2 regions of the Streptomyces sp. NPDC058525 genome follow, and region 1 is predicted to be linked to the other one. Evidence: riboswitches for the same ligand, from Rfam matches in the RefSeq annotation. Region 1 holds a riboswitch; the other holds the start of a gene.
What was found. A riboswitch is a leader RNA that binds a small molecule or an ion and turns the genes downstream of it on or off. The one in region 1 is predicted to bind ZMP and ZTP.
Positions count from the first base shown of each region.

Region 2: linked by a shared signal. The riboswitch ahead of ACFWP3_RS28595 (bifunctional 5,10-methylenetetrahydrofolate dehydrogenase/5,10-methenyltetrahydrofolate cyclohydrolase) and the one ahead of glyA (serine hydroxymethyltransferase) in region 1 are both predicted to bind ZMP and ZTP.

Region 1 covers NZ_JBHXNP010000007.1:141,645-147,276, forward strand. Annotated here, with positions in the region: gene trpS (tryptophan--tRNA ligase) at 1-257, opposite strand, end outside; gene glyA (serine hydroxymethyltransferase) at 486-1,754, opposite strand; ZMP/ZTP riboswitch at 1,789-1,879, opposite strand; gene rocD (ornithine--oxo-acid transaminase) at 1,989-3,194, shown strand; gene ACFWP3_RS06230 (glutathionylspermidine synthase family protein) at 3,298-4,488, opposite strand; gene ACFWP3_RS06235 (hypothetical protein) at 4,503-4,805, opposite strand; gene ACFWP3_RS06240 (hypothetical protein) at 4,922-5,632, shown strand, end outside.
Region 2 covers NZ_JBHXNP010000073.1:3,749-9,380, reverse strand. Annotated here, with positions in the region: gene ACFWP3_RS28605 (RNA polymerase sigma factor) at 1-1,035, opposite strand, end outside; gene ACFWP3_RS28600 (class I SAM-dependent methyltransferase) at 1,252-2,013, opposite strand; ZMP/ZTP riboswitch at 2,078-2,171, shown strand; gene ACFWP3_RS28595 (bifunctional 5,10-methylenetetrahydrofolate dehydrogenase/5,10-methenyltetrahydrofolate cyclohydrolase) at 2,268-3,113, shown strand; gene ACFWP3_RS28590 (peptide MFS transporter) at 3,239-4,753, shown strand; gene ACFWP3_RS28585 (DUF6545 domain-containing protein) at 4,826-5,632, opposite strand, start outside.

The DNA of each region.
Region 1 (5,632 bases):
CTCTGGATGAAGAGCGTGCAGCGCTCGGGGTCCAGGCCGGCGGCGAGCAGCTGCGCGGCGGAGAGGCGGGTGTTCGCGCGCAGTTCCTTCGGATCCTGCGGCATGGTGATCGCGTGCAGGTCGACGACCATGTAGAACGCGTCGTGCGTCTCCTGGAGGGCGACGTACTGGCGGATGGCTCCGAGGTAGTTCCCGAGGTGGAACGAGCCGGAGGTGGGCTGGATGCCGGAGAGCGCGCGAGGACGATCAGAAGCCATGGCTTCATTCTCTCAGGTGCGGGGGCGGGCTCGGGCCCGCCGCCGGCCGGATCCTTCCGGTGCCCCGATACCCGACGGTAGCCCCCGCCCGAAGCCGCCGCGCGAGGCTCCGCAGGGCGCCGCCCACACCCGCGGCGGAGCCCCGGTCTTGGGGCGGCGGGGCGAGCAGCCGCGCCCGACCGCCGGCCCGAGCCAAATCCAGCCCCGCCGGCGATTGAGGCGCCCGGGTCAGGACAGGGGGAGGCCGGGGGCCGGGTGGGCTGACATCAGGGCCGCGACCTCGGCCCGGACCCCCGCCAGCGCGGCCTCGTCGGACTTGCCCGCCGCGTCGACCACCCGCGCGATCCACTCCGCGACCTGCCCCATGTGCCCCACCCCGAGCCCCCGCGAGGTCAGCGACGGCGTCCCGATCCGGATCCCCGACGGGTCGAACGGCTTGCGCGGGTCGAACGGCACCGTGTTGTAGTTCACCACGATCCCCGCGCGGTCCAGCGCCTTGGCCGCCACCTTCCCCGGCACGTCCCGCGAGGTGAGGTCGATCAGGATCAGGTGGTTGTCCGTACCGCCCGACACCAGGTCGAAGCCCCGCTCCAGCAGCGCCCCGGCCAGGGCCTTGGCGTTGGCCACGACCGCGTGCGCGTACGCGGTGAAGGCCGGCTGCGCCGCCTCGTGCAGCGCCACCGCGATACCGGCCGTCGTCTGGTTGTGCGGCCCGCCCTGCAGCCCCGGGAACACGGCCTTGTCGATGGCCTTCGCGTGCTCCTCGCGACACATCAGCATCGCCCCGCGCGGCCCCCGCAGCGTCTTGTGCGTGGTCGTCGAGATCACGTCCACGTGCCCCGCCGGGGACGGGTGCGCCCCGCCCGCGATCAGGCCCGCGATGTGGGCCACGTCCGCGACGAGGATCGAGCCCGCCTCCTCGGCGATCGACGCGAACGCCGCGAAGTCGATCGTGCGCGGCAGGGCCGTACCCCCACAGAAGATGATCTTCGGTCGCTCGGCGAGGGCGAGGTCGCGCACCGCGTCGTAGTCGATCCGGCCGGTGTCGGCCCGCACCCCGTACTGCACGCCCCGGAACCAGGACCCCGTCGCCGAGACGCCCCAGCCGTGCGTCAGGTGCCCGCCCATCGGCAGCGCCATGCCCATGACCGTGTCGCCCGGCTCGGCGAAGGCCAGGTAGACGGCCAGGTTCGCGGGCGAGCCGGAATACGGCTGGACGTTGGCGTGGTCCACCCCGAACAGGCCCTTGGCCCGCTCGACGGCCAGCGCCTCGACCCGGTCGATGTTCTGCTGGCCCTCGTAGTAGCGGCGGCCCGGATAGCCCTCGCTGTACTTGTTCTGCAGCACCGTGCCGGACGCCTCGAGGACGGCGGCGGACACGTAGTTCTCACTGGGGATCAGACGCAGGGTCTCGGCCTGCAGGTTTTCCTCCGCCGCGACGAACGACGCCAGTTCGGGGTCGGTCGCGAAAAGGGCGGGATGGCGGCTCGCGGACATGGCGGGCTCCTCCGGGGTCGATGTGATCGGTACCCCGCGAGGCCCAGGCGAGCGGCCCTGTCAGCGGTCGTGCGCGCACGGCTCCCCCGGAGTTCGTTCTCCGTGCGCCAGTCGCCGTGCGTACCGCCCACCTTAGCGGGCGCGCCACGAGAAAGGTTTCTCCGTCCCCTCGGCGAGCGAGGATGGAAAGTGACGCCACCCTCGTCACAGGCCTGACGGACGATCGGAGACCCCGTGTCGACAACTGCTGATGCCATCCGCTCCGCCGACGCGCACAGCGCGCACAACTACCACCCGCTGCCCGTCGTCGTCGCGACGGCGGACGGCGCGTGGATGACCGACGTGGAGGGCCGCCGGTACCTGGACATGCTCGCCGGCTATTCGGCGCTGAACTTCGGGCACGGCAACCGCCGCCTGCTCGACGCCGCCCGCGCCCAGCTGGACCGCGTCACGCTCACCTCGCGCGCCTTCTTCCACGACCGCTTCGCCGACTTCTGTACCGAACTCGCCGCGCTGTGCGGCAAGGACATGGTGCTGCCCATGAACACGGGCGCGGAGGCCGTGGAGACGGCCGTGAAGACGGCCCGCAAGTGGGGGTACGAGGTCAAGGGCGTGCCGGACGGCCACGCCAAGATCGTGGTCGCCGCCGACAACTTCCACGGCCGGACGACGACGATCGTCTCCTTCTCCACGGACCACGAGGCGCGCGACCACTTCGGCCCGTACACGCCGGGCTTCGAGATCGTCCCGTACGGGGACCTCACCGCGCTGGCCCACGCCGTCACCGAGAACACGGTCGCCGTGCTGCTGGAGCCGATCCAGGGCGAGTCGGGGGTGCTGGTGCCGCCCGCCGGGTACCTGAGCGGCGTACGGGAGCTCACGCGCGAGCGGAACGTCCTGTTCATGGCGGACGAGATCCAGTCGGGGCTGGGCCGCACCGGCCGGACCTTCGCGTGCGACCACGAGGAGGTCGTCCCCGACGTGTACATCCTGGGCAAGGCGCTCGGCGGCGGGGTGGTGCCCGTCTCGGCCGTGGTCGCGGACCGGGACGTGCTCGGCGTGTTCCGGCCGGGCGAGCACGGGTCCACCTTCGGCGGCAACCCGCTGGCCTGCGCCGTCGGCCTGGAGGTCGTCGCGATGCTGAAGACCGGCGAGTACCAGCAGCGCGCCGCCGAGCTCGGCGACCACCTGCACCGGGAGCTGAGCCTGCTGGTCGGCGGCGGCGCGGTGACCGCCGTACGGGGGCGGGGGCTGTGGGCGGGCGTGGACATCGAGCCCTCGCACGGGACCGGCCGGGAGATCTCCGAGAAGCTGATGGAGCGGGGCGTCCTGGTGAAGGACACCCACGGGTCCACCATCCGGATCGCCCCGCCGCTGGTGATCGGCAAGGAGGACCTGGACTGGGGGCTGGAGCAGCTCCGCGCGGTCCTGTCCGCGTAACGGCCGGCCGCGCGGACCTGCCGGCCTCGGACCTGCCGGCCTCGGACCGGCAGGCCGGGCCGGCCGGGCACGCCGGGCCGACCGGGCCGACCGGGCCGACCGGCTAGAGGATGACGTGGGGCAGGAAGCGGGCGTACTCGTCCGTGACCGGCCCCGCCGATTCGCGGATGCCGAGCCCCGCCGCCTCGTCCTCGACGACCCATGCGCCGAGCACCACCCGGTTGCCGTCGAAGTCGGGCAGCGGGGCCAGGCCCTGGAAGCAGTACTTCTCGTCGTCCCGCGCCACGAACGGCTCGCCGCCCGGCTCGTGCAGGGTGACCCCGGCGCCCTCCCGGCCGAGCAGCGGCTTGGCGACGTAACCGCCCTCCTCGGCCAGCTCGTGCGGGCCGTCGAGGTAGGCGGGCAGCAGGTTCGGGTGCTCCGGGAAGAGCTCCCACAGGATCGCGAGCAGCGCCTTGTTGGACAGCAGCATCTTCCACAGCGGCTCGATCCAGCAGGTGGTGCCGGAGCCGCCGCCGTGGTCGTAGGTGCCCAGCACCTGGGGGCCGAACTGGTCCGTGGCCAGCCACTCCCACGGATAGAGCTTGAAGCAGCTGCGGATGAAGCGGAGCTTCTCGTCGACGAAGCGGCCGGACAGGCTGTCCCAGCCGATCTGCTCGACGGACAGCGCCTGGGTGTCCAGGCCCGCCTGCTCGGCGGTCTCCTGGAGGTAGGCGACCGTCATCAGGTCCTCGCCGAGCTCGTCGGTCTCGGAGTGCGCGAAGTGCAGCGGGCCGGGCGGCAGCAGCTCGGCCTGCCGGCGCCAGGCGTCGACGAGGCGTTCGTGGAGCGAGTTCCACTGGTCGGCGCCGGGGAACCGCTCCTCCATCCAGAACCACTGCGGACTGGCCGCCTCCACCAGCGAGGTCGGGGTGTCGGCGTTGTACTCCAGCATCTTGGCCGGGCTGCCGGTGCCGTCGTAGCGCAGGTCGAAACGGCCGTAGAGGGAGGGCTGTTCGGCGCGGCGGCGCCAGGACTCGGCGATCAGCGCGGCCAGCTTGGGGTCGGTGATGCCGAGGTCCGCGAAGCGGTCGTGCTCGACGATGTGCGCGGCCGCGGCCAGGCACATGGCGTGCAGCTCCTCCACCACGTTCTCCAGGGCCTCCACCTCGGGGAGCGAGAAGGAGTAGTACGCGCTCTCGTCCCAGTAGGGCCGCAGGGAGTCGTCGGGGTAGCGGGTCAGGGGGTAGATCAGCCCCTGTTCCTCGACGGTCTTCTGCCAGTCGGGGCGGGGCTCGATGGTGTGCCGCTGCATGGGTTCCGGATTCCTCAGCCGCCGCTGGAGCCGGAGCTGGAGTGGCCTCCGATGCCGCCGCGGGTGACGGCGGACTTGTCGAAGCTGCCGCCGGTGACCTTGCCGTTCTTGACGGTGCCGCCGTAGTAGTACGAGCCGGTTCCGCCGCTCTTGCAGTCCTTGTTGTTCAGGTGGTCCAGCGTGGAGCGGGACGCGCAGCGCTTGTCCGGCTCGCCGCTGCTGCCGCATGCCACGAGCGTGGCCGCGAGCAGGCCCATACCGCCGAGCGCGACGGCGCCCGAGCGCATACGGCGCTTGTTGGTGCTGCTGGTGTCCATACCTGCTGCTCCCCCTATGTCCTGGCGTGCTCCCGACAGACTAGAGCGGAGCCCCCGGCCGATGGAATCCGGCCGTCCTCAGATCCGTGACCTAGAGTCAGTTCGTGCTCATTGGGATGATTTGCGCCCTCGGTGCGGCGGTCTGTTTCGGCACGGCGTCCGTTCTGCAGGCCGTCGCGGCGCGGGCGGCGGAGCCCGGGACGGGGTCCGGGGTGGACGCCGCGCTGCTGCTGCGGGCGCTGCGGCAGTGGCGGTATCTGGCCGGCCTGGGGCTGGACGCGATGGGCTTCGTACTCCAGATCATCGCGCTGCGCCACATCCCCATCTACGCGGTCGGGGCCGCACTGGCCGCGAGCCTCGCGGTGACGGCGGTGGTCGCGGCCCGGCTGCTGAAGGTCCGGCTGTCGCGCACGGAGTGGGGCGCGGTGGCGGTGGTGTGCGCGGGGCTGCTGATGCTGGGGCTGGCCTCCGGGGCGGAGGGCACGGGCACCGGTTCGCTCGCCCTGAAGCTGGGGCTGCTGGCGGTCACGGGGCTGATCCTGCTGGTCGGCGCGGTGGCGGGCCGGCTCCCCGACGGGCCGCGGGCGCTGGTCCTCGGCCTGGCGGCGGGCACCGGCTTCGGCGTCGTCGAGGTCGCGGTCCGCCTCATCGACTCCGTACGGGACCTGGGCAACCCCGCCCTGTACGCCCTCCTGCTCGGCGGCGGCGCGGCCTTCCTCCTCCTCACCTCGGCACTGGCCCGCGGCTCGGTGACGGCGGCCACGGCCGGCATGGTCCTGGGCGAGACCATCGGCCCGGCGGTGGTCGGCGTCGCCTGGCTCGGCGAC
Region 2 (5,632 bases), on a different contig from region 1:
GGAGAACTTGAAGCCCTTGGTGTAGTCGAACTTCTCCACGGCGCGGATCAGGCCGACGTTGCCCTCCTGGATCAGGTCCAGGAAGAGCATGCCGCGGCCGGTGTAGCGCTTGGCGAGGGAGACCACGAGACGGAGGTTGGCCTCCAGCAGGTGGTTCTTCGCCCGGCGGCCGTCCTCGACGAGGATCTCCAGCTCGCGCTTGAACGCGGGCTTGTGGTCCTCCTCCTCTTCGAGCTTGTACTCGGAGAACAGGCCGGCCTCGATGCGCTTGGCGAGCTCGACCTCCTGCTCGGCGTTGAGGAGCGGCACCTTTCCGATGAGCTTGAGGTAGTCCTTGACGGGGTCGGCGGTGGCGCCGGCCACCATGACCGTCTGCGCCGGAGCGTCGTCCTCGTCGTCGTCGGACAGGACGAAGCCCTGGGTGCCCCCGGCCTTGGGAGCCTCCTCCTCGGCCTCGTCGGCGAGGTCCTCGGTTGCCCAGTCCTCGCCCTCGGCCGCGGGGGTCTCGCCCTCGTCGGCGTCCTTGGCGCTGGTCTTCTTCGCCGCCGTCTTCTTGGTGGCGGTCTTCTTCGCGGCGGTCGCGGTCTTCTTGACCGTCCGCTTCTTCGGCTCGGCAGCGGCCTCGGCCGCCGCCTCGTCCTCGGTGGCGGAGGCCGACGGAGCGGATATCGCCGCAGCGGTGGCCGGGGGTGCGGCGGCCGAGGTCTTGCGCGCGCCGATGGGGCGCGGCGCCGCGGTCGCCTTCTTGGCCACGGTGCGGGCCGGAGCGGCGGCTGCCTTGCGGGGCTTCTTGGCAGCAGCCTTCGTGGCGGGGGCGGCGCTGACGTGGAGGGCGACACCCTCCTCGTCCAGGACCTGGTTCAGGCTGCGCAAGACCCGCTTCCACTGGTCCACCGGGATGCGGCCGGCCTCGAAGGCCTGGCGCACGTCGTCACCGTTGATGTGACCCTGCTCGCGGCCGCGCTCGACGAGCGCGACGAGGGCCTCGGATTCGGCGATCTCCGGAGGGAACGTACGGGACGGGCTGAGCGACACAAGGAGCCTCTCGTTGCGAACAGATAAAGGGTGGGCGGGACATCATCGCGCGAACTCGGGAAACAGACCCGAGGGGGGTCTGTATTCCGGGGCCGCGCGAGGACGCCTGTCGGTTCATCGCATGCCCGAGTCGATTCGTTACGCGCTGAATTGAGTGACCTGCGCCACGCTGTGGCCGCGCAACCTATCCGCGCCAGATCCGTCCGCCCCCGATCGTCAGCCCGTTTTGCGGGCTTCGACGAGGAAGCGGGCGGTGTGCGCCACGAACGGGCCTTCGCGCTCGATCTGTTCGTGCAGCTCGCGCAACCGGTCCCGGTACTGCCCGACCGTGAAGCCGGGCACCATCCAGATCACCTTCCGTAGAAAGTAGATCACGGCTCCGATGTCGTGGAACTCCGTGCGCAGCCGTTCCGAGCGCAGATCGACGACTTCGAGGCCGGCCGCGGCGGCGTCGCGCACGGCGTCGTCGGGGTGCCGGCCGCGCCGGACCTCCTCCGGCTGCGGGCCGAGGAAGTACTCGACGAGCTCGAAGACGCTCGCCGGACCGACCTGCTGGGACAGGTAGGTGCCGCCGGGCCGCAGGACCCGCGCGATCTCCTCCCACCAGACGGTCACCGGATGCCGGCTGGCGACCAGCTCGAAGGCCTCGTCGCCGAAGGGCAGCGGCGGCTCGTCGGCGTCGGCGACCACCACCGCGCCCAGCGGGTGCAGAAGCCGGGTCGCCCGCTCGATGTTCGGCGGCCAGGACTCGGTGGCCGCCGTCAGCGGGGGCAGCGGGCCCGCGCCGGCGAGCACCTCACCGCCGCCGGTCTGGATGTCCAGGGCGGACCGGGCCCGGGCCAGGCGCTGCGCGAGCAGCCGCTGGTAGCCCCAGGACGGGCGCTGCTCGGTGGCCCGGCCGTCGAGCCACGAGAAGTCCCAGCCGTCCACGGAGACCGCTTCGGCCTCGGCGACGAGATGGTCGAAAGTACGCGTCATGTCTGGATCGTCCCAGGTCGGGCGCCGGTCAACCACCGGATTACCGGGCCGTCGACTACAGTGGGCGGCGGGCCGTGACTGGCGTTCGGGTGGATCACCACCGGGGAGCGGCCCGCGTACGTCTCGTACGCCGACTGCCGCGCGCCTGGGCGAACCGCGATCCGCAGCGACGTTCAGGAGACCCCGTGACGACTGCCCAGACCTCCTCCGCCCCTTCCGCCGCTCCTGCCGCCGAAACGGCCACGGCGCGGCTGATGGACGGCACCGCCCTCGCCCGCCGCATCTCGGAGCAGACCGCCGCCCTCGCGGCCGAGCTCACCGAGCGCACCGGCACCGCGCCCTGTCTGGCGACCGTGCTGGTCGGTGAGGACCCCGCCTCCGTCACGTACGTGCGCATGAAGCAGAACCGTTGCGCCAAGGCCGGGATCACCTCCCGCCACGTGGAGCTGCCGGCCGAGACCACCACCGAGGAGCTGGTGGCCACCCTCACCGCGCTCTCCGAGGACCCGGAGATCAGCGGCATCCTGCTCCAGCACCCCGTCCCGCACCACATCGACGAGCGCGCCGCCTTCGAGGCCATCGCCCCCGGCAAGGACGTCGACGGGGTCACCATGCACTCCTTCGCCGCCATGGGCTTCGGACTGCCCGGCTTCGTCTCCTGCACCCCCGGCGGCATCATGCGCCTGCTCGCCGCCTACGACGTGGACCTCACCGGCAAGCACGCCGTGGTCGTCGGCCGCAGCGCGATCCTCGGCAAGCCGGCCGGCATGCTGCTGCTCGAGCAGAACGCCACCGTCACCTACTGCCACTCCCGCACCGTGGACCTCCCCTCGATCGTGCGCCAGGCCGATGTGCTGGTCGCCGCCGTGGGCAAGGCCGAATTCATCCGCGGCGAGGACATCAAGCCGGGCGCGGTGGTCCTGGACGCCGGGTACAACGAGGGCAACGTCGGCGACGTGCACTTCGAGTCCGCCGCCGCCCGCGCCTCGCTGATCACCCCGGTGCCGGGCGGGGTCGGCCCGATGACCATCGCCGTGCTGCTGGAGCAGACCGTCCAGGCCGCCGCCGCACAGGCCGGGCCGGCGCTCGCGGACCTCTGACCCGCCCCGCACCCCCCTCCGTACGGCGAACGCCCCGGGCCCTTCGGTACGGGGCGTCGCGTTTCCCCCGGTAACAGGTCGAAGGACCGATCCCCGCACCCGGGCCGCGGCGCTGCACTGGGGAGGTGAACGGACCGACGGATACGCAGACGCAGCAGCCCCGGCGCCCCGCGCGGCACCCGCGGGGGCTCGCCACCCTCGTCCTCGCCGAGCTGTGGGAGCGCTTCAGCCTCTACGGCATGGTCGCGATCCTCGTGCACTTCCTCGCGGCCTCCCGGGGCCACGGCGGCATGGGCCTCCACGAGGGCACCGCGGAGGCGGTGGAGGGGGTCTACATGGCCATGATCTCGCTCCTGGCCCTGCCCGGCGGCTGGATCGCCGACCGCTTCCTCGGGGCCCGCCGGGCCGTCCTGTGGGGCGGCGTGGTGATCATGGCCGGGCACGTCCTGATGGCCTTCCCGCAGCCCGCCCTCGTCTGGCCCGGCCTGGTCCTCATCGTCATCGGCACCGGCCTGCTCAAGCCCAACATCTCCGCCCTCGTCGGCCGCCTCTACGCCGCCGACGACGACCAGCGCCGCGACGCCGGCTACTCGATCTTCTACATGGGCATCAACCTCGGCGCGGTCATCGCCCCGCTCGTCGTCGGCTACCTCGGCGAGGAGGTCGACTGGCACCTCGGCTTCGGCGCCGCCGCCGTCGGCATGGCCCTCGGCCTGGTCCAGTACGTCCTCGGCGGCCGCAGGCTCGCGCGGCAGCTGCGCGAGGAGCCCGTGGTGCGGCTGACGCCCGCCGAGCGGTCCAGGATCCGGCGCACGTCCTCGTACGGCCTGGTCTTCACGGCCGTGCTGATCGCCCTGCTCGCCGCCGGACACGCCCTGAGCATCGACGGCATCACCTTCGTGCTCACCGTGGTCGCCGTCGTCGTGCCCGCCGGCGTGCTGTTCTCGATGTACCGCAGCCCCAAGGTCACGCCCGTCGAGAAGACCCGGCTGCGCGCCTACGTCTGGCTCTTCCTGGCCGCGACGCTGTTCTGGCTGGTGTACGACCAGATGGGCAACGAGCTGAACATGTTCGCCGCCCAGAAGACCGACCTGTCCCTGCTCGGCTGGCACATCCCGGCCAGCTGGACCCAGTCCCTGCCGGCGCTGTTCGTGATCGTCCTCGCCCCGCTCTTCGCCGCCTTCTGGGTGCGGCGGGGCCGTCGCATGAGCACGCCGTTCAAGTTCGGCCTGGCCCTGCTGCTGACCGGCGCCTCCTTCGTGGTCATGTCGGGCGCGGCGGCCATCGCCTCCAAGGGCGTGAAGGTCTCGCTGATGTGGCTGGTGGGCGTGTACGTCATCCAGGTCATGGGCGAGATGTGCCTGAGCCCGGTGGGCCTGTCGGTCACCACCAAGCTCGCGCCGCGCGCCTTCACCAACCAGATGATGGGCGTCTGGTTCCTGGCCGCCGCCACCGGCGACGCCATCGGGGCGCAGCTGCCGCGGCTGGACGCGGTGATCGGCCAGAGCCTCAACTTCCTGTGGCAGGGCGCCATGGTCATCGCGGCGGGTGCGGTGATGGTCTACTTCACCCGCCGCCTGAAGGTCCTCACCGGCGAGGCCGCGGCCGCCGCGCGCGAGCCGGTGCCGGCGGTCGCCTGACCGTCGATCCGGGCGGGGATCCGGGCGGGGATCCGGGCGGCCCGTACGGCCGCCCGGCCCGCGCGCCGCCGCTCAGGTCCCGGCGGTGGCCCCCTCGCGGGCCGCGGCGACGATGGGCGAGGCGCGGAACTCCCGGGCCAGGGAGTCCAGCGGGCCGCTGTCCAGCCGGTACGGGTCCGCGTGCCCGCCCTCCGCGGCAGCCGCCCGGCGGCGGCAGGCCGCGGCGAGCATGGCCGCGTCCGCGACCACGGCGGCCCGGGCCTCGCCCAGCCCCTGCCCGCGCGCCACCTCGTACGCGGTGTCCCGTACGGCCGGGTCGAACCAGGGGGCCAGCGCCAGGATGCCGTCGTCGATCACGGACTCGCGGTGGACCAGGCGGATCCCGACCGGCGACCACCAGGCCAGCGGAACCGTCCGGGCCCGGGCGCCGGCGCACCCGCGCAGCGCCTTCCACAGCGGGCGCAGCCGCCGGTACCGGCCGAAGTCCTGCCAGGCCGCCGACCCGCCGACCAGCGGCGCGACGAACCCCGCACCGATCATCAGGGCCGCCCCGTAGGCCAGCCCCAGCGACAGGTCCGCCGGGACCACCCAGTCGCGGCCGGCCCAGCGGGCCGTCACCGAGGCCCACTTCAGGGCGAGGTAGGCCAGGTCCAGCAGCCCGCCGAAGACGATCAGCGCCAGCCCGGTGCGCAGCGGGCGCAGCGAACGGTCGGCGCGCCACAGCCACTTCCCGCACAGCACGGTCAGCGCCGAGGTCCCGACGGTGTGGGCCAGCAGGAAGCAGACGATCATCTCGCGGATACACGGAGTCGTCGCGTAGTACGTGTCCAGGTCCCGCAGCCGCTCCACCGGCGCGTCGCCGATCACGAACAGCACCAC